Regions from separate parts of the Solibacillus sp. NPDC093137 genome, predicted to be linked through region 3. Evidence: riboswitches for the same ligand, from Rfam matches in the RefSeq annotation. Region 3 holds a riboswitch; each other region holds the start of a gene.

Region 1 (4,214 bases), on a different contig from region 3:
GTTAGCATAGTAAAATAATAACTAAAGGGGGGAGCGGGTATGACACAGAATTCAAAGACGATTTCTGTAAGTATTAGCTTAATCCTAGCTCAAACCGTGTTTATAGGATTTTTAATTAAAAATATACAGCTATATATTAATCAGCCGTCGATCGTTGCAAAATGGCTTGCGGGAATTTCTTTTTTCATATTTTTGTTGCTGTTCATCGTCTCGTTATGGGCGACAATTAAACTTTTAAAAGGAAAAGATACAGGGGGATTGTGATGATTGGATATATTCTAACAGGGTTATTATTAATCTTTGCGACTCGGAAATTTTATAAGCATAGGGCGGTTTTTAAACAGCTTTCAAAAAAAGAATGGCTACAATTTGGCGCAGGTTTTTTATTGGCATGGGCGGGAGCTGTTTTCATCATTATAGGTGGATCCAACATAACGGATAGGATTGAAATCACATGGTTAAAAAACCTTATGGAAATTGGAGTGATTTTGATTGGCTTGGCTTTGGCAGGAATTATTATGAGTAAAGTCTTACCGTATAAAATAAAGGAGTTTTATTTGGGAGATTAGTGAAACGGGGAAAATTGAAATGGATGATATGATTGGATTTGCAGTAGTTGGGATCATTATTGCAGGTTTAACTTATGCTTTAATTAAACAAATTAAAGAGACAAAGCATAGCGGGAACGGCATTGGCAGCCCGCTGTATCGAAAACAATTGGCAAGAAAAAATAAAGTGATGACAGTTGCGTTGATTGGAGTAATAGTATTTTACACATTAAATATCTTGAGCGTTATCGCTTCATCTATTCCGGTATCAAACAGCTTTACTGTACTCGGGACTTTTTTAAGTTTTTTTGTTTACTTTTTTGCAAGGATAATAATGAAACCACAGCTGGGTGATCAGCGTAGGAATTTAAGCCTTTATTAATAGGAGAGTGCTGCGATGAGTAAACGCTTTACAAATTTAGACCAAGATGACCGGCTCGGTACTTTTAAAGATGTCCTGAAATGGCAGCGATCAAAGCAAAAGAAAGTTGTCGATTACGAAGTACCGCAGTGTGAGGAAAAGCAAATTGCGTTTCTAAAAAGTAATCGCACGGAGCAGTCCGTTACGTGGATCGGCCACTCGACCTTTTTAATTCAAAAAGAAGGGCTCAATATTTTAACGGATCCGGTTTGGGCAAATTGGATGGGTGTAGCGAAACGGTTGGCAGAGCCGGGGTTGCGGCTGGATGAATTACCGGACATTGATATTGTCATCATTTCACACTCGCATTACGATCACCTGCACGTACCGACGTTAAAGAAATTGAAAAAACGAAATCCCAACGTATTGTTTCTTATTCCAGAAGGGCTCGGTTATTTAATGAAGCGTCATAAGTTGCATAACTTTATCGAGCTATCATGGTATGACAAGCATGAATCAAGTGCGCTTGAAATTCATTTCGTTCCTGCAAACCATTGGACAAGACGCATGCCTTGGGATACGAATACCTCGCATTGGGGCGGCTTCATATTGCAAACTGCATCGGATGCGCAAAGTATTTATTACGCCGGAGATAGCGGGTATTTTAGAGGCTTCAAAGATATTGGCGAACGCTTCAACATACATACAGCGCTAATGCCAATCGGCGCATATGAGCCGGAATGGTTTATGCATGCCTCCCACGTAACACCGGAAGAAGCGATCCAGGCGTTTTGTGATGTCGGAGCGAAAGTGTTTATTCCGATGCATTACGGTGCCTATATGCTGGCGGATGATACACCGAAAGAAGCGATTGACCGGCTGCATAATCATTGGCAGCGCGCGGATTTGGAAGAGGTGGAACTGAAAACGTTGTCGATTGGGGAGACGTATAGAAGCTGAATGCATAGACCCCTTGACGAGAAGACAGGTTCAAAGTAAAGTAATGTTAAATTCATCAAGCATTAGGTGCCCGTTAAGGGAGAATAGGGAATAAAGTGAAAAGCTTTAGCGTAATCCCAACACTGTATAGAGGAGTTTCATAGCAAAGCCCACTGGATGTCAATCTGGGAAGGGGCTATGAAATCATGAATCTGAGCCAGGAGACCTGCCTAAGTATGCTTACTGTTTATAGACACTGGATATGTCTGTAGTTTATTTGTTATCGAATAAACTGCAGGCTATTTTTATTGTCAAAATTCATTTTAATGGGGGAAACGAAACATGAAATTACTACAGCAAACAATTGAACAAATTCAAGAAATCGACCGACAAATGGAAGACAAAGCACGTCAGTACATAGACTCATTAGCTAAACCGCCTCAAAGCTTAGGGAAGCTCGAATCTTTAGCTATGCAAATTGCTACAATTACCGGTGAGCTTGCGCCGAAAATCGATAACAAAGCGATGATCGTCATGGCTGCAGACCACGGAGTATATGAGGAAGGGGTAACGCCGAACCCGCAAGGTACAACGGTATTCCAAACACTTTCCTTTCCAAAAGGGACGACAGGAATGTGTACGATTGCGAAAATCACGAATGCACAAGTCATTCCGGTAGATATCGGAGTAAAAGAAGACTTACCTCAAGACGCAGGGGTCATTATTAAAAAGGTGAAATACGGGACGGACAATATGGCGAAAGGTCCAGCGATGACCCGAGAAGAAGCGATTCAGGCAATTGAAGTAGGGATTGAAGTCGCAACAGAAGCGATCCAAAACGGTATCAATCTTATCGGTACAGGTGAAATGGGCATCGGGAATACGACGCCAAGTGCTGCGGTGCTTTCGGTACTTCATGGCTGCGATCCGCTGGAAGTAACGGGCTTTGGTGCAGGTGTCGGAGCTGGCGGCATTAAATATAAAGCCGAAGTTATTCGAAAAGCAATTGCATTGAATGAGCCGAATGCGGATGATCCGATTGATGTTGTCGCGAAAGTAGGCGGACTGGAGATTTGCGGGATGGCAGGAATCTTCCTTGCAGCAGCAGCGAACCGTGTGCCGGTCGTAGTTGACGGGTACATTTCAACCGTTTCAGCATTAATCGCCTATAAATTAAATCCGAATGTGAAAGCATATTTGATACCGTCACATTTATCGGAAGAGCCAGGTGCAAAAATTGCGGCCGAGCTTTTAGGACTGGAACCGATGCTGCATATGAATATGCGACTTGGAGAAGGATCGGGTGCTGCATTAGCGTTCCCGATTCTTGATGCGGCTTGTTCGATGATTACGAATATGGTCACGTTGGAAGAAGCGGCAGCGCTTTTAGTAGCCAAGTAGAATAAAAAAAATCATATAATAAAATTCAATAAAAAGGCTACATTAAAAGAAACAATTACTTTAAATGTAGCCTTTTTTCTATAATTAAAGTGTTCCCGGAAAATAAGTACGGCTTTTCAGTCTATTCCATTTATCTTACCAGTAAAATACCAATAAGCGGAACTTTATCGTTTATTTTGCCAAGCAGGGTACGATAAAGAAAGCCCAACCCAATCCTCGTAAATGTAGTGTGCGAGCAAAACATTACAAGTAGTGGATAGAACTTGATTTTATTTTACAGAAAATTCAGTAAAATTCAAGCGATAGTCCTGTCAAATGCGTTTCCTCTGTAATATCCTATATTAATTAAATGTAAAAACATATCCGAACTGTTAATAATACCTAAAAAAGTGCTTTTTTATTCAACCATGGAATAAAGTAAGCGGTAAATAGGGTATGGAAACGTAAGACCAATAAAAAGGAGAGGCGGGAGGGGCATTAAAAGGAACGGGGTGATCACTATTTCTCCGTATGTGAAAGGTCGTTTTTGAATATATTCAAGAAAAGGATGAGGATAATATGAATCAAATTTTCAAAAAAGATGAGTTTATTATTATTCCTTTTTATAAAGGGCGAAAGCAGGAATTTATGGTCGTCAATACGAAGAAGGAATTTAAAAATGGACATACGCACTTAAAGTCATTTAAGATGGCCAAGTATTTGATCAATCTTGCGCGTTGCCAAAAAATCAATTCCGGATTAAGACCATATTTATTAACAAGCCTTACAAGAATATCGGCAGACCGTGAATATATTCAAAAATTAGAAGAGCTTCTAGCTGTGAAAAGAAGTAAAGGGTCAAAAGCTTCCTATTATAATAAAGCAATCTAATTGTACGTAATCACGTCAATAAAAATAGATAGACCGCTTTTTCAAGAAATTGAAAGAGCGGTTTTTTGCATGGAACTTTTTTTGGGGTGGAGCTC
Region 2 (4,214 bases), 630 kb from region 3:
CCGCTCCAACTATTTTTCAACTTGTTTCCTCCTTACTTCCAACGCTGTACAAGCTGAAATTGTACTTCATATGCTTCATCACTATTTTGGACAATCCATTGATGTAGCTCACCCAACAATTTACGATATAAATTTACCTCATCATATTGTGAAGGCAATTCATCCAGCACTTCATTTGATACAACTATTATTGTAGCACCTTGCTTCCGCCAAGTTAGCAATTGCTTTTGCAGCGATTCGATACAATTATCGATATATTCGCTATTTTCATTTTTTTGTTCATATGTATACATTACATTCGAAAGCCATGTTGTCACACATTCAAAAAGCACAACTGCCTCGTTGGAAAGCTGCCCAATCGCTAACGGAACTTTGACTTGCATTTCCACTGTGTTCCAGTTGATGTTCTGAGTTTCACGGTCCTGCTGATGGCGGATTATCCGTTTTTTCATTTCATCATCAAAGGATACGCCTGTCGCGACATAGTAGAGCGTCTTTTTCTCACCTAATTGCCTTGCGTATTTCTCTGCAAAAGCACTTTTACCGCTGCGTACACCACCGGTTATAAAAATCAATGGTATCCCTCCTTAAACATTGTAAAAAGAACATGCCTAAACTAAGGCATGCCCTTCTATTCTATACTTATTTAAACAGTTCCGGATATACTGATTGTGCCATAATTTCAACTGCTTCACCAATACGCGGTCCAGGACGGGACATAATATCTCCATCGACTAAATAAACTGCCTGTTCTGTGACTGCCTGTATTTTATCCCAGCCTGTCCGTCCTAGAATCTCATCAATTGCATTTTCCATATATGTTGCTGGCGTAATAATAATTTCTGGATTACGAGTGATGACATCTTCTTCCGTTACACTAATCCAACTCGACTGATCAGCAAAAATATTTTCAACATTCGCATAGTTCATTATTTCCTGCTGGAACGTGCTGCTGCCGGTAGTCCAAAGAGCCGGAGCTGGTGACACTTCATAATATGCTTTTTTCTTCGTATCAAGTGTCGCTGTTTTTTCCTGTACTGTATCAATTTGTTCCCTAATGTCGGCTACAACTTCTTCCCCTTTATGTTCGACACCCATTACTTCCGACAGCTGGATAATATCCGAATACACATCATCAAATGTCTCCGCAGAAGCAATTACAAACACTTTAAGACCTGCATCCTCCAATTGGGTAATTTGTGCTTCCTCCCCGATTGTATACGCTACAACTACATCCGGATCTAATTCCAGAATTCGCTCTGCATTGATAACTGTAGAAGTCGACACTCGTTCAATTTTTTGTGCTGCTTCCGGATATGTATCATATTCTGTTGCGCCGATAATTTGTTCTCCGACACCCAGCTCAAACAAAATCTCTGTATTGCTTGGTTGCAGAGAAATAATTGTTTCCGGTACTTCATCGAATGTCACTTCAACACCACGGTCATCTATAACCGTGTAGGGTACACCATTATTTTTCGATTCAGCCTGCTCTTCTTTTTCTGCTTTGCCACCTGTTTTTTCCTCATCTGATCCACATGCTGCCAGTAATAATGTTGCTGCTAAAGCAACGACCCATTTGTTATTAAATTTCATTTGTTGTAACTCCTTTTTTCTTTTTCGATGGATAGGATTTTGAGATAAATGGAATTTCCTCTTGTTGATGTTGCTGATTCATATAGACCGCCATGACAAAAAATACATTGGCAAGCAGCCCTAGAAAATCAAACAGAATTTCATCCACTTCTCTTTCTTCGCTCACTTTATGTAATGCCCTGTAAGACTTTTTCGCCTCGCTGCGGCAAATGTGCAGTCTCGCTGCACTTTCGATTCCTTGTGGCAGTACAAACTGCTGAATCGCTTCTCCAACTTCACCTACATAAAAATCGTAGCGGTCGCTTAGCCATTGCAAATCCTCAGATGTAATGGCCAATTTGCCGCGGACCGAACCATTTGCATGATAGGCTAATGGTTGAATCCTCCTCAAATCCTCCAAGACGACTTGACCGGATGCATCATCGACTAATGTCGGAAAAACGGTACCGATTCGTGTTGTTAAAGAATCAGTGCGGATTTCATAATCGACACAGCTTTGCTTTTCCCGCATAAACGGATAGCAGGAAAAACGGATATCCTTTTTCATAAAAATTCTCCTCACTTCATGTAATGCCTCACCGAAAATATTGAGTGTACGAAAAAAAAGCCACCCATGAGAAAATGGATGGCTTCAAAAATCAAACAAGAATGCAAAATGTTGCTTATTCAATCAGTGACTGCCGTACATTCTCTTTAATTCCGAAGAGGGATGTTACGATAAGAAAAAGATTGGTCTCCTGGCTCTGCGTTTCACTTTACTCATAAGTACCTTCCCGCTATATTAGCAGTGGTCTCACACTTATTTTCATCAACGCTTACAGTTACGGATATAGCTTCGGATTTGCACCGAATTCCCATTTATGCATAATGCATCTTTTTCCTGCAAATTTATTCAATTTGTCTTAATCACTTTAGCATATAAAAAAAATTATGCAAATAAATATTTACTACAGCTACCTACAAACATTCCGGACATTTCCCGTAAATCTCAAATTTATGGGCCTCCACAGCATAACCCGGCAGTTTTTCACCAAGCATTTCCATCGGGCAAACAGACAGTTCTTTTACTTTCCCGCAATCACGGCAAATAAAATGGTGGTGATGGTGATCCGACTCACAATGCATACGGAAATTACGCTCACCGTTTAATTCTGTTTCTTCTAAAATATCAAGCTCCACAAAAGTAGCCAAGTTACGGTAAATTGTATCGAAACTCATTCCAGGGAAATCTTTTTTCAATACCGATAACAAATCACGGGCAGTCAAATATTTTTCTGTAGCTGCAAACATACCCAAAATCAACTCTCGTTTATCCGTCTTTTTATAGCCATTTTCCTTTAATATTTCCCACGCGCGCGCTGCATTCACAGTACTTTTTCCCCTTCCGATTTAATAGTTAATTTCAACACAATCTTCTTAATTAAAATTACTGACAGCAAGATTAAAATGGATGTGACAACAATTGTTCCACCTGGTGCCAAGTTTAAGTAAAAGGCAGAAACGAGTCCAATCACTACGGCCAGCTCTCCAAATACAATCGCTAAAATGATTGCTTCTTTAAAGCCGCGAGCTAATCGCATCGCTGCTGCTACCGGTAATGTCATTAAGCTTGAAACAAGCAAAATTCCGACAATACGCATACTTGCTGCGATTACGAGTGCGACAACAACCATAAAGATTAGATGAATCCATTTCGCGGGTAAACCGCTCGCTTTCGCATATTCTTCATCGAACGACAATACGAAAAGTTCTTTAAAAAATAGTATTAAAAATAATACAACTATGACTGCAATTGCCAGTACAACATATAAATCCTGGCGTGATACAGCAGATACAGAGCCGAATAAATAACTCATTAAATCTGCATTAAATCCGCTTGCAAGTGAAATAAAAATGGCACTCACACCGATTCCACCCGACATAATAATCGGAATCGCAAGTTCTTCATAATGTTTATATAGTCTACGTAATCGTTCAATTAAAATCGAACCACTTACAGATGCGACAATCCCTAGATAAATCGGGTTCAGCAATGCCAGTGCTGCAAACGATTGGCTCAAATACAGGCTCCCTGCAATCCCCGCCAAAGTGACATGCGACAGTGCATCTGCAATAAGAGATAAACGTCTTACTACGATAAATACACCTAATAGTGGTGCGATTACTCCAATAACAAGCCCTGAGAAAAAGGCGTTTTGTAAAAATTCATAGTTTAATATAGCTTCAATCATAACGGCCTGCTCCTCTTAATGAATCTTTCGAACAGAGTGGCCGTTCCAGCTAGCAATCTGTTCTTCCGAAATCGTATCAAAATCATTTTTGTATCCGTGAAAATGGATCGACTGATTTAAGCATGCGACATGACTGACACGATCCGAAACCGTGTCCACATCGTGTGTAACTAAAATCATTGTCATATTGTGATGCTTATTTAAATGTGCGAGCATATCATAGAATGCCTGCACATTTTCGCGGTCAATTCCGACTGTCGGTTCATCCAAAATAAGGAGCTTCGGATCGGACACTAATGCACGTGCGATGAAAACACGCTGCTGCTGCCCTCCGGAAAGCTGACCAATATTCCGTTTTAGAAATTTCTCCATGCCGACATCTTTTAG
Region 3 (4,214 bases):
ATTTCCCCTGTTTCAGGCTTCAGCACACCACTGATCATTTTCAGTAATGTCGATTTCCCGCTGCCGTTCGGACCAAGAATCCCGAGAATTCTTCCTTTTTCCACGTGAAACGTCATATTTTTTATAATCGTTTTCCCGCCGTAACCACCTGATAAGTTATTTACTTTTAACATTATGCAACAACCTTTCTACGTTGCTTGAAGAAAATATAGGCAAAGACAGGCGCGCCGATAAAGGAAGTAATAACACCAATCGGCAGTTCGATAGGGGCTATAATTGTACGCGATACTAAGTCACAAATGACGAGCAGGCTTGCACCGTTCAAAAACGACAATGTCAATAAATGTCGATGGTCTGCTCCGATCAGCAGGCGTATCATATGAGGTACTACTAACCCTACAAATCCAATTGTCCCGGATGCAGCAACAGCCGCTCCTGTTAAAATGGAACCGCCCGCCAAAATCATATACTTGCTGCGCTTAACATTTACCCCTAAATACTGGGCACGCTCTTCTCCATAAATCATCGCATTCAGTTCACGTCGAGTTAGCCAAATAATCACCGTACCGATCACCATAAATGGCAGGACCATCTGGACATATGGCCACCCTCGCATCGACACACTTCCAAGAAGCCATCCGATAATTTCTCTTAGCTGTTCACCTGTAAGTGCAACCATTAAGGAAATGCAGGACCCCAAAAACGAACTGAAAATAATCCCCGTCAAAATCAGTGTTTCCATTTTCATCGAACGGTCCACTAGTCGGGCAAATGTCAGGACGATGATCATCGTACATGCGGCCCCGGCCATACTGAATACAGGCAATGTGAAGACACCGAGCACTGGTATTGAAATCCCTAAAAAGATTGTCATGACTGCACCTACAGAGGCTCCTGATGAAATTCCTAATGTATACGGATCTGCCAAAGGGTTTTTAAGTAACCCTTGAAATGCTGCTCCAGCTATCGCTAATGATGCCCCGATTAATGCGGCTAAAATGACGCGGGGCATTCGGATTTTCCATAAAATACTGTATGCAACCGGATCTGTCGTTTTATCCCATAAAGTTGAGAACGGAATATTAACAGACCCGAATGAAATGCCGATCCAAATACTGCTTAAAAGTAATCCAATCGATAGTGCATAGGCGATTGAATATTTTTTATTCATTAAATACCTCTGGATAAATCGCCGCACCAATTGATTCAATACCTTCCACAATACGCGGACCTTGTCGACTTGTCGTATCGCCATCAACTAATTTCACATTGCCTTTTTTTACTGCATCCATTTCGGCATATGCATCGTTTTTCTCGATTGCCGCCATGTCGCTTTCATACGTTACTAAAATAACGTCCGGATTGCTGTTTACGAATTGCTCTGAGCTGTACATCGGCCACCCTAGTTCAGGAACAGCATTTTCTGCATTTAACACGTCCAGCATTTCACTGATGAATGTCTCTTCGCCTGCTGCATAAAGGTCCGGATCTGTACCAACAACGATGAACACGGACTTTTCTTCCAGGTCGGCTACTTTCACTTCAATTTCTTCGATGCCTTCTTTGATTGATGCAATCATTTTTTTGGCTGCTTGTTCTTTATTTGTCAGCTGCCCGATTTGTTCAATCGTTTCGTACGTTTCTTCAAATGTTTTCGCATCTTTTACAACGAATACTGGAATTCCTACTGATTCAAGCTGCGCAATTGCCTGTTCATTGAAGCTGTACATTCCGGATTCATGTGCTAAGACTAAATCGGGTTGCAGACCGATTATTTGTTCTAAATTGAACTCCATGCCGCCAACTGATTCTTTAGATAATGCTTCTTCAGGATATGTATCATTGTCGTTCACAGCGATAATTTCATCGTTTAACCCTAGTCCGAATAAAATTTCCGTATTGGATGGAGCCAATGTAATAATGCGCTCTGGTGCTTTTTCAAGCGTGATTTCTTTGTCCAAGGCATCTTTTATAGTTACCGGGAATTGTGCTGCTTCAGTTACTTCTGTATTGCCTTTTGCTGATTGTTCATCTGTTGCTTTTTCCGAGTTGCATGCCGCCAATGTTAATGTAAGTAATGCTGCGGAAGATAACAGTTGCCATTTTTTCAAAATAATAACCTCCAAAAATTTCGTTGTATAATTTTCTACAAAAATAAAAAGCTTCCTACTAAAAATGAAGGAAGCTTTACGTATGCAAATAAAATTCAATGGAAAAAGAATTTATCCGCCACATCCTATCCTCGTAGGTTTATTTTAGGGCATTATAAAGGCAGGTCTCCTGGCTTATGCATAACGTTGATAAGCGCCTTCCCGAAAGTTTTTCAGTGGCATGCTGCTCTCAACTAGCATTTACAGTGGCGGGACCGCATCGGAATTGCACCGATTTCCCTTTTACTCCTTACTCTATCAGTGAGCAAGAACCTTTATCGTCCATATAAAATTAATAGCTCTATTATAGCTGATATTCAGAAAAATGTGTGCTCAATCGCCAAAGTTTCAGATAATTCTTCTTATTCCGCTGAAATTATGAATAAAAGAACTGCTCACCCCTTTGCTTTTAAGCTTTTTCAATTGCCGTTTCAGCTAAACGTTTAATCGTAATGTCATCCATTGGCGGATTGTGCAGACCTGCACGGACATCACGGTAATAGCGTTGAAGCGGATTTGATCTTTGCAGGCTTTTTGCCCCAACTAGACGCATCGCTTTATCTACAACTTCGATTGCTGTATTTGTCACGACATGTTTCGCAATATTGATTTCATTAACTAATGTCGACTTTTTAATCGGATCATTATAAAGCCCCGCAACACCGTAAATTGTAAAGCGTGCTTTCGTCAACGCCAAATCCATTTCTCCGATCAGCGTTTGGACGTTTGGCAACTGGGCAATTGTTCCTTGAATACTGTTCGGGGAATGACTATTCGCAAAGTCGACCGCGTAATCGCGGGCAGCCTGGGCAATCCCTAAATAAGTTGCCGGGATGAGGAGCAGCCAGCCGTTCAGCTTAAATCCGGTTGAATAGTTCGGGATTTCCACTAAGTTTGTTTGATCAACACGTACATTATCAAGTACTAAATCATCGCTTCCCGTACCGCGCATTGACGCAACGTCCCACGTATTTTCGACCGATACCCCTTCGGCCGATTTCGGAACGAGGAAAAATCCTAAATGACCCTCATCTTCAATCCATGCAGACACTAAAAAATAATCGAGGTCCGGTGCACCGCTCGTATAGTTTTTACGTCCATTAATTACATAATAATCACCATCACGTTTTGCTGAAGTCCCCGGACGACCCCCACGAACCGGGCTTCCCATCGCAAACTCACTTACCGCGCGATTGACTGTCGCGCCATTTGCGATCTCTTTGCCAAACCAGTCGAGCTTTTGTTCATCCCAGTAGCGATTTTCAAATATTTCGCCTACATTTTGAATTGTCCACGATACAGCCAGCCCCGTGCTTCCGCAATAGCTCGCCAAAGTTTCCTGCAGTAGTAGCGCATCATATACTGTAAAGCCATCTCCGCCATATTCCTTTGGCAATGTTATTTTTGTATAGCCGATTTCTCTCAGCTTCCGGAAATTTTCAAATGGAAATGTCGCTTGTTCATCTGTTTGCTGAGCATGTTCTTTCACGCTCTCTGCTATTGTTTCGAGCTTTTTCAGCCATTGTTGCTGCTCGTCTGTTTGAATAAATAATTCCTTGCTCATGAAAAGCACCACCTCATATTTATTGTCCTGTATATAGAAGTCAAATTTAATAGTACGTTTCGGGAAATTACAAGTCAATAGATATCCCCAGTCCCCTTATAGGGATTCCATGCGGTCTATTTTCACGACAATTGAAAGTTTTGCCGGTGAAAGTGGAACGTTTGCGGAAAAAAGGAGAACCTATTCGCCATAATGTGAAAAGTTACGACGCGAAAGGCGAACTGTTGCATCTAAAGTAGAACGAATCGCTTTTCAAATAGAACAACGGCAATTTCAAATAAAAAGCACTCTATTCCCTTAAATAGAAATAGAGTGCTTTAAAAAGTTAAATTACATTTTTTCCGGTGCGCTTACGCCGATTAGTTTCAGTGCATTCGCTAATGTAGTTTTTACTGCTGTGATCAATGCTAAACGAGCTTCTGTCAGCTCTTTATTATCTTGGTTCAATACTTTTTCTGCATTGTAGAAGCTATGGAATGCAGCAGCCAAGTCTTGAATAT
Region 4 (4,214 bases), 1.4 Mb from region 3:
CCTGCTTTTTCAAGCGCATATACTTCTTCCCTTAATGCCAGGGCGATTTGATAAGCAACTTCCGAGCGGTTCAAATCATTTCGCACAAATGACCAGTTCAATATTGTAACGGGTCCTGTCAGCATCCCTTTGACCGGCTTATCCGTAAGTGATTGTGCGGCACTTACTTCCCTTACCGTCATCGGTTCCGTCCATTCAACATCTCCGTAAATAATAGGCGGTTTAACACAACGTGAACCATAAGAAACAACCCAGCCATTATTCGTAAACGCAAAGCCATCCAATTTTTCACCAAAAAATTCGACCATATCTGTACGTTCAAATTCTCCATGAACAAAAACATCAAGACCAAGCTGCTCCTGAATCGCAATCCATCGTGCTGTTTCGTTTGCATTAAATGCTTCGTACTCCGCTGTTGTAATTTCCCCTTTACGCCACAAACTGCGATTTTTCTTAACTTCAGCCGATTGCGGGAAACTCCCGATTGTTGTTGTCGGGTAATCCGGCAACTGTAAAAAGGCACGCTGCAGTTTACTGCGCTTGTTGTAGTTATCTGCTCGTTTAAAAGCTTCCTGTGTTAGTGCGTTCACCTTGTCATGTACAGCTTGTTTCCGTCTTGATTTATGCTGCGCCAATGTGCGGATTGCTTTTTGACTTTCTAAAATTGCATGTTGATAAGGACCTTCCAACTGAAGTATTTTTCCTTTAATCATTTGCAGTTCCTTTATTTTTTCATCGGCGAATGCTAAGACGTTTTGCAGCTCAGGTACAACCCCTTTTTCTCCTGCTGTTGTAACAGGCACATGCTGGAGGCTGCACGATGTTTGTAGATGGATAGGTGAATATGGTACGTAGGAACGAATTTCCGCTACTAGTGCCAACTGCTTCTGCAATTCGGCTCTCCATATGTCACGTCCATTAATAATTCCTGCATATAGAACTTTATCTTTTGGGAAAGTAAATTTTTTTAACGATGCTATATTTTCAATTTTTCCATGAACAAAGTCCAGTCCAAAGCCATCGACTGGCAAATTAATCATTGTTTCATAGTCGGATAACGCTTCAAAATAAGATGTGCAGATCGTTTCAACTGTAAGTCCTTTTAATACTTGATGATAGAAATGCTGAACTAATGCAATATCTTCGGAAGTAAGGTCTTTTGTAAGGCTTGGTTCTTCAAGCTGGATTGTCGTTGCACCACTTGCTTCTAACGACTGAAGCAACTCTTTATACACAATCACCAGCTGCTGAATATAGTGTTGTTTTTGTTCTTGGCCAACACCTTTTGTCAGTTTATAAAATGTAAATGGACCAATAATTGTCACACGAGGGGACATGCCGAATGCTTCGATTGCCTCCTGGATATATTGCGCGTAAACATTGTGCTGCAATGCGAGTTGTTGTCCCTCATATTCCGGTACAATATAGTGATAATTCGTGTTGAACCATTTCGTCATTTCACATGCCACCACATTTTCAGCTCCACGGGCCATTGCAAAGTATGCCGTAAAATTATGCTGCAAAGAAAGATAATCATAACGCGATGGAACCATATTGAACATTACAGCCATGTCCAGCATACGGTCATAGTATGTAAAATCACCTACTGTTAAAATATCCAGCCCTAAATCTTTTTGTTGATATAGCTGAGCAAGGCGTAAGTTTTTCATTTCCTGTTCATAGCATTGCAAAGTCAGTTGTTCTTTCCAAAATGCCTCTGTCACACGTTTCCATTCACGATTTTGTCCAATATACGGGTAACCAATTACTGCTGTTTTCATAAACAATTCCTCCTTAAATTTGTTACATAAAAACCAAAACCCCTCTTTCTAAGTGAAAGAGGGGTGTGAATGTTTAAGAGATTGACAAAAGAAACCTTTGTAAACTCAAAGGTTGTTGTCTCACTATCGCACAAAATCACCACCTATTTCCACGTAGGTATTGGCGTGTACTAGTTTCCGGCAGGTCTCCTGGCTCATCATCAACGTTCTTGTGATCCTTCCCATCAATAGACAGTGGTTGAATATCACGAACTCCGATTTACAGTTGCGGGACAGCACCAGACTTTCACTGGTTTCCCTTTTCAGCTTGTTCTCACAAGCACCGTAACTTACACAGTATGTAATTTTGTATACTATATCACAGAATTTGAGTTTTGAAAATTCTTTTTATTTATTGCTTTATCAATATAATGGTTGAAACAATTTGGGTTGATGCATTGTGCTTTTTATTAGAAGGAATTTATTTATTTTAGCACTTTTGCAGGTGATATTAGAAAATTTGGCGTGCTTATTTGCTAATCAAGAACTGATATTAGCATATCAAGCATATCCAGTTCCTTTGTTAGAAGATCCGCAACTTATTAGAAAATTTGTAGTTTTATTAGCACAATTTCAATTTTATTAGAAAAGCCCTCACTCCACAAAAAAACTTGCTTAAAAAGCAGCTACACTTTTTTCGCAAGTTAATCTTACATTTCACTATTATTTTAGACGCTCGTCAATGAGTGCCTCCATATCACTAGCAATCGTTTCATATGGAACACCATCTTCTCCTGTGCCATAACCTGAATAGTTTTTCACGGCAATTCCTTTTTCATCTACTAGGAAAAATGTATCAGCGTGGATAACTTGGTCGTTTCCTTCAATTGACTGAACAGGTGTTTTAAATGAGTTTCTGCCAAACTGCTCGATAAATTTTTGATCGTACCCTGTCAGCATATGCCATTTTGATTCATCTACCGGTTTATGGCGCGATAAATATTCTGTTAAACGCTCCGGTGTGTCGTAGTCCGGATCTACTGAAAACGCGACAATTTTATAATCTTCCAGCCCTTTTTTCTCAAGGTGATCTTGTACTCGGGTCATATTCATTGTCATTGGCGAGCAAATGGTTGTACAGCTTGTGAAGATGAACATTGCCAGCCATGGTTCCCCTTTTAGGCTTTCCAGTGTCACTTCTTTGTTACGGTGATCGGTCATCGTAAACCCGCTAATTTCAAAGTTGGTCGTCGGTTTAAACTGATAATTGCTGCATGCAGTGAGAACTGTTGCTGCCAAGAGCATAAGTGCGAATACTATTTTTTTCGTTTTCATTTCTCTCTCTCCACTCTTTGAACATTACTCTCATCTTACCCAATATTTAGTATATTCTCAATAGTTATCGGAAGAAAGGAAGTGTGTCAACATTGTGAAGAGTTTTTCATGCTCTGTCTGCAGGATGATGTAATGATACGAGTGCTGTATGAATCGCTTCAAGTTTTGTTTCTATCCGATACAGTAAATAAAAAGAAATAAAGATCGGAAATGTTACTTCCTGAAGAATTGCTATCCACTGCTCCATTAAAATCCCTCCTTTTTTCATTTGAAAAGGCCGGCAAAGCATCACACTTCACCGGCCTTGCTTTTAGCTATTCAGTTCGATTGCTGTGACATTACGTTCAACGATGCGAGCTGATTTTTTCACATTGTACAAAAATCCGTCCTTCGAAAACACTGCCTGATCAATAATTGTTTGCATCGCAGCATTCACTTCAGCCTCCGTTAAATTCGGCTTCGGATCATTAATATTAATCGTCATCGTATCCCCTGCAATGTTGGCAAATGTTAATTGTAAAACTTGTGCCATGTGATCACCTCCAATTCATGATAATGTTAATTAAGCGGTAATACTGTCTTTTTGCGTTTTCACAGATTCAATATAATTGTAATCTGTTAAGCCGACGATTGTTGTTGCAACAGTGTATAGTTGCTGAGCTGTCGCATTTCTTTCCAAGTTACGGAATGTGGAACTTTTAATAATCGGCTCATTAAATTCATCAAGGCCTGTCTGATAAAATACTGTCAATGTTGCAGATAAAAATCCGAATTCGTTCATGTTTATCACCTCCTTGCCCTATATATGTCATGATTTACCGAAAAAAGGGACAATGACGATGAAAAATTTTACAAAACCTTATATAATAGACAATAATGAGGTTTATCACCAGTAGTTTAGTAGAAGGAATTTCATAAACAATATTTAGTAATGAGGTGAACATTGTGGGCTTAGATGGCTGGTTTTTATGGTTTATTTTATTTTGGGTTGTAGTATTGATTTCGCTTATGGGGATTGGCGGCTTTTTTATGTTCCGCAAGTTTTTGAAGGCCCTGCCGAAACAGGACGGAAAATCGGATCTAGATTGGCAAAACATATACTTAGATAAAACGATTCAT

What was found. A riboswitch is a leader RNA that binds a small molecule or an ion and turns the genes downstream of it on or off. The one in region 3 is predicted to bind cobalamin.
Region 1: linked by a shared signal. The riboswitch ahead of cobT (nicotinate-nucleotide--dimethylbenzimidazole phosphoribosyltransferase) and the one ahead of ACQKN3_RS11270 (ABC transporter substrate-binding protein) in region 3 are both predicted to bind cobalamin.
Region 2: linked by a shared signal. The riboswitch ahead of ACQKN3_RS08400 (hypothetical protein) and the one ahead of ACQKN3_RS11270 (ABC transporter substrate-binding protein) in region 3 are both predicted to bind cobalamin.
Region 4: linked by a shared signal. The riboswitch ahead of metE (5-methyltetrahydropteroyltriglutamate--homocysteine S-methyltransferase) and the one ahead of ACQKN3_RS11270 (ABC transporter substrate-binding protein) in region 3 are both predicted to bind cobalamin.

Annotation. Positions count from the first base shown of each region.
Region 1 covers NZ_JBNNVH010000003.1:12,548-16,761, forward strand. Annotated here, with positions in the region: gene ACQKN3_RS13075 (hypothetical protein) at 40-264, shown strand; gene ACQKN3_RS13080 (hypothetical protein) at 264-569, shown strand; gene ACQKN3_RS13085 (4-aminobutyrate aminotransferase) at 589-930, shown strand; gene ACQKN3_RS13090 (MBL fold metallo-hydrolase) at 946-1,869, shown strand; cobalamin riboswitch at 1,917-2,096, shown strand; gene cobT (nicotinate-nucleotide--dimethylbenzimidazole phosphoribosyltransferase) at 2,191-3,249, shown strand; gene ACQKN3_RS13100 (hypothetical protein) at 3,808-4,119, shown strand.
Region 2 covers NZ_JBNNVH010000001.1:1,627,335-1,631,548, forward strand. Annotated here, with positions in the region: gene cobS (adenosylcobinamide-GDP ribazoletransferase) at 1-20, opposite strand, end outside; gene ACQKN3_RS08390 (bifunctional adenosylcobinamide kinase/adenosylcobinamide-phosphate guanylyltransferase) at 33-575, opposite strand; gene ACQKN3_RS08395 (ABC transporter substrate-binding protein) at 643-1,596, opposite strand; gene ACQKN3_RS08400 (hypothetical protein) at 1,586-2,143, opposite strand; cobalamin riboswitch at 2,307-2,488, opposite strand; gene ACQKN3_RS08405 (Fur family transcriptional regulator) at 2,554-2,964, opposite strand; gene ACQKN3_RS08410 (metal ABC transporter permease) at 2,961-3,827, opposite strand; gene ACQKN3_RS08415 (metal ABC transporter ATP-binding protein) at 3,843-4,214, opposite strand, start outside.
Region 3 covers NZ_JBNNVH010000001.1:2,254,399-2,258,612, forward strand. Annotated here, with positions in the region: gene ACQKN3_RS11260 (adenosylcobinamide amidohydrolase) at 1-173, opposite strand, end outside; gene ACQKN3_RS11265 (FecCD family ABC transporter permease) at 173-1,171, opposite strand; gene ACQKN3_RS11270 (ABC transporter substrate-binding protein) at 1,164-2,111, opposite strand; cobalamin riboswitch at 2,254-2,442, opposite strand; gene ACQKN3_RS11275 (acyl-CoA dehydrogenase family protein) at 2,560-3,714, opposite strand; gene argS (arginine--tRNA ligase) at 4,045-4,214, opposite strand, start outside.
Region 4 covers NZ_JBNNVH010000001.1:832,301-836,514, reverse strand. Annotated here, with positions in the region: gene metE (5-methyltetrahydropteroyltriglutamate--homocysteine S-methyltransferase) at 1-1,781, opposite strand, end outside; cobalamin riboswitch at 1,944-2,123, opposite strand; gene ACQKN3_RS04340 (SCO family protein) at 2,484-3,095, opposite strand; gene ACQKN3_RS04335 (YvrJ family protein) at 3,202-3,342, opposite strand; gene ACQKN3_RS04330 (DUF2922 domain-containing protein) at 3,406-3,627, opposite strand; gene ACQKN3_RS04325 (DUF1659 domain-containing protein) at 3,658-3,876, opposite strand; gene ACQKN3_RS04320 (DUF2621 domain-containing protein) at 4,041-4,214, shown strand, end outside.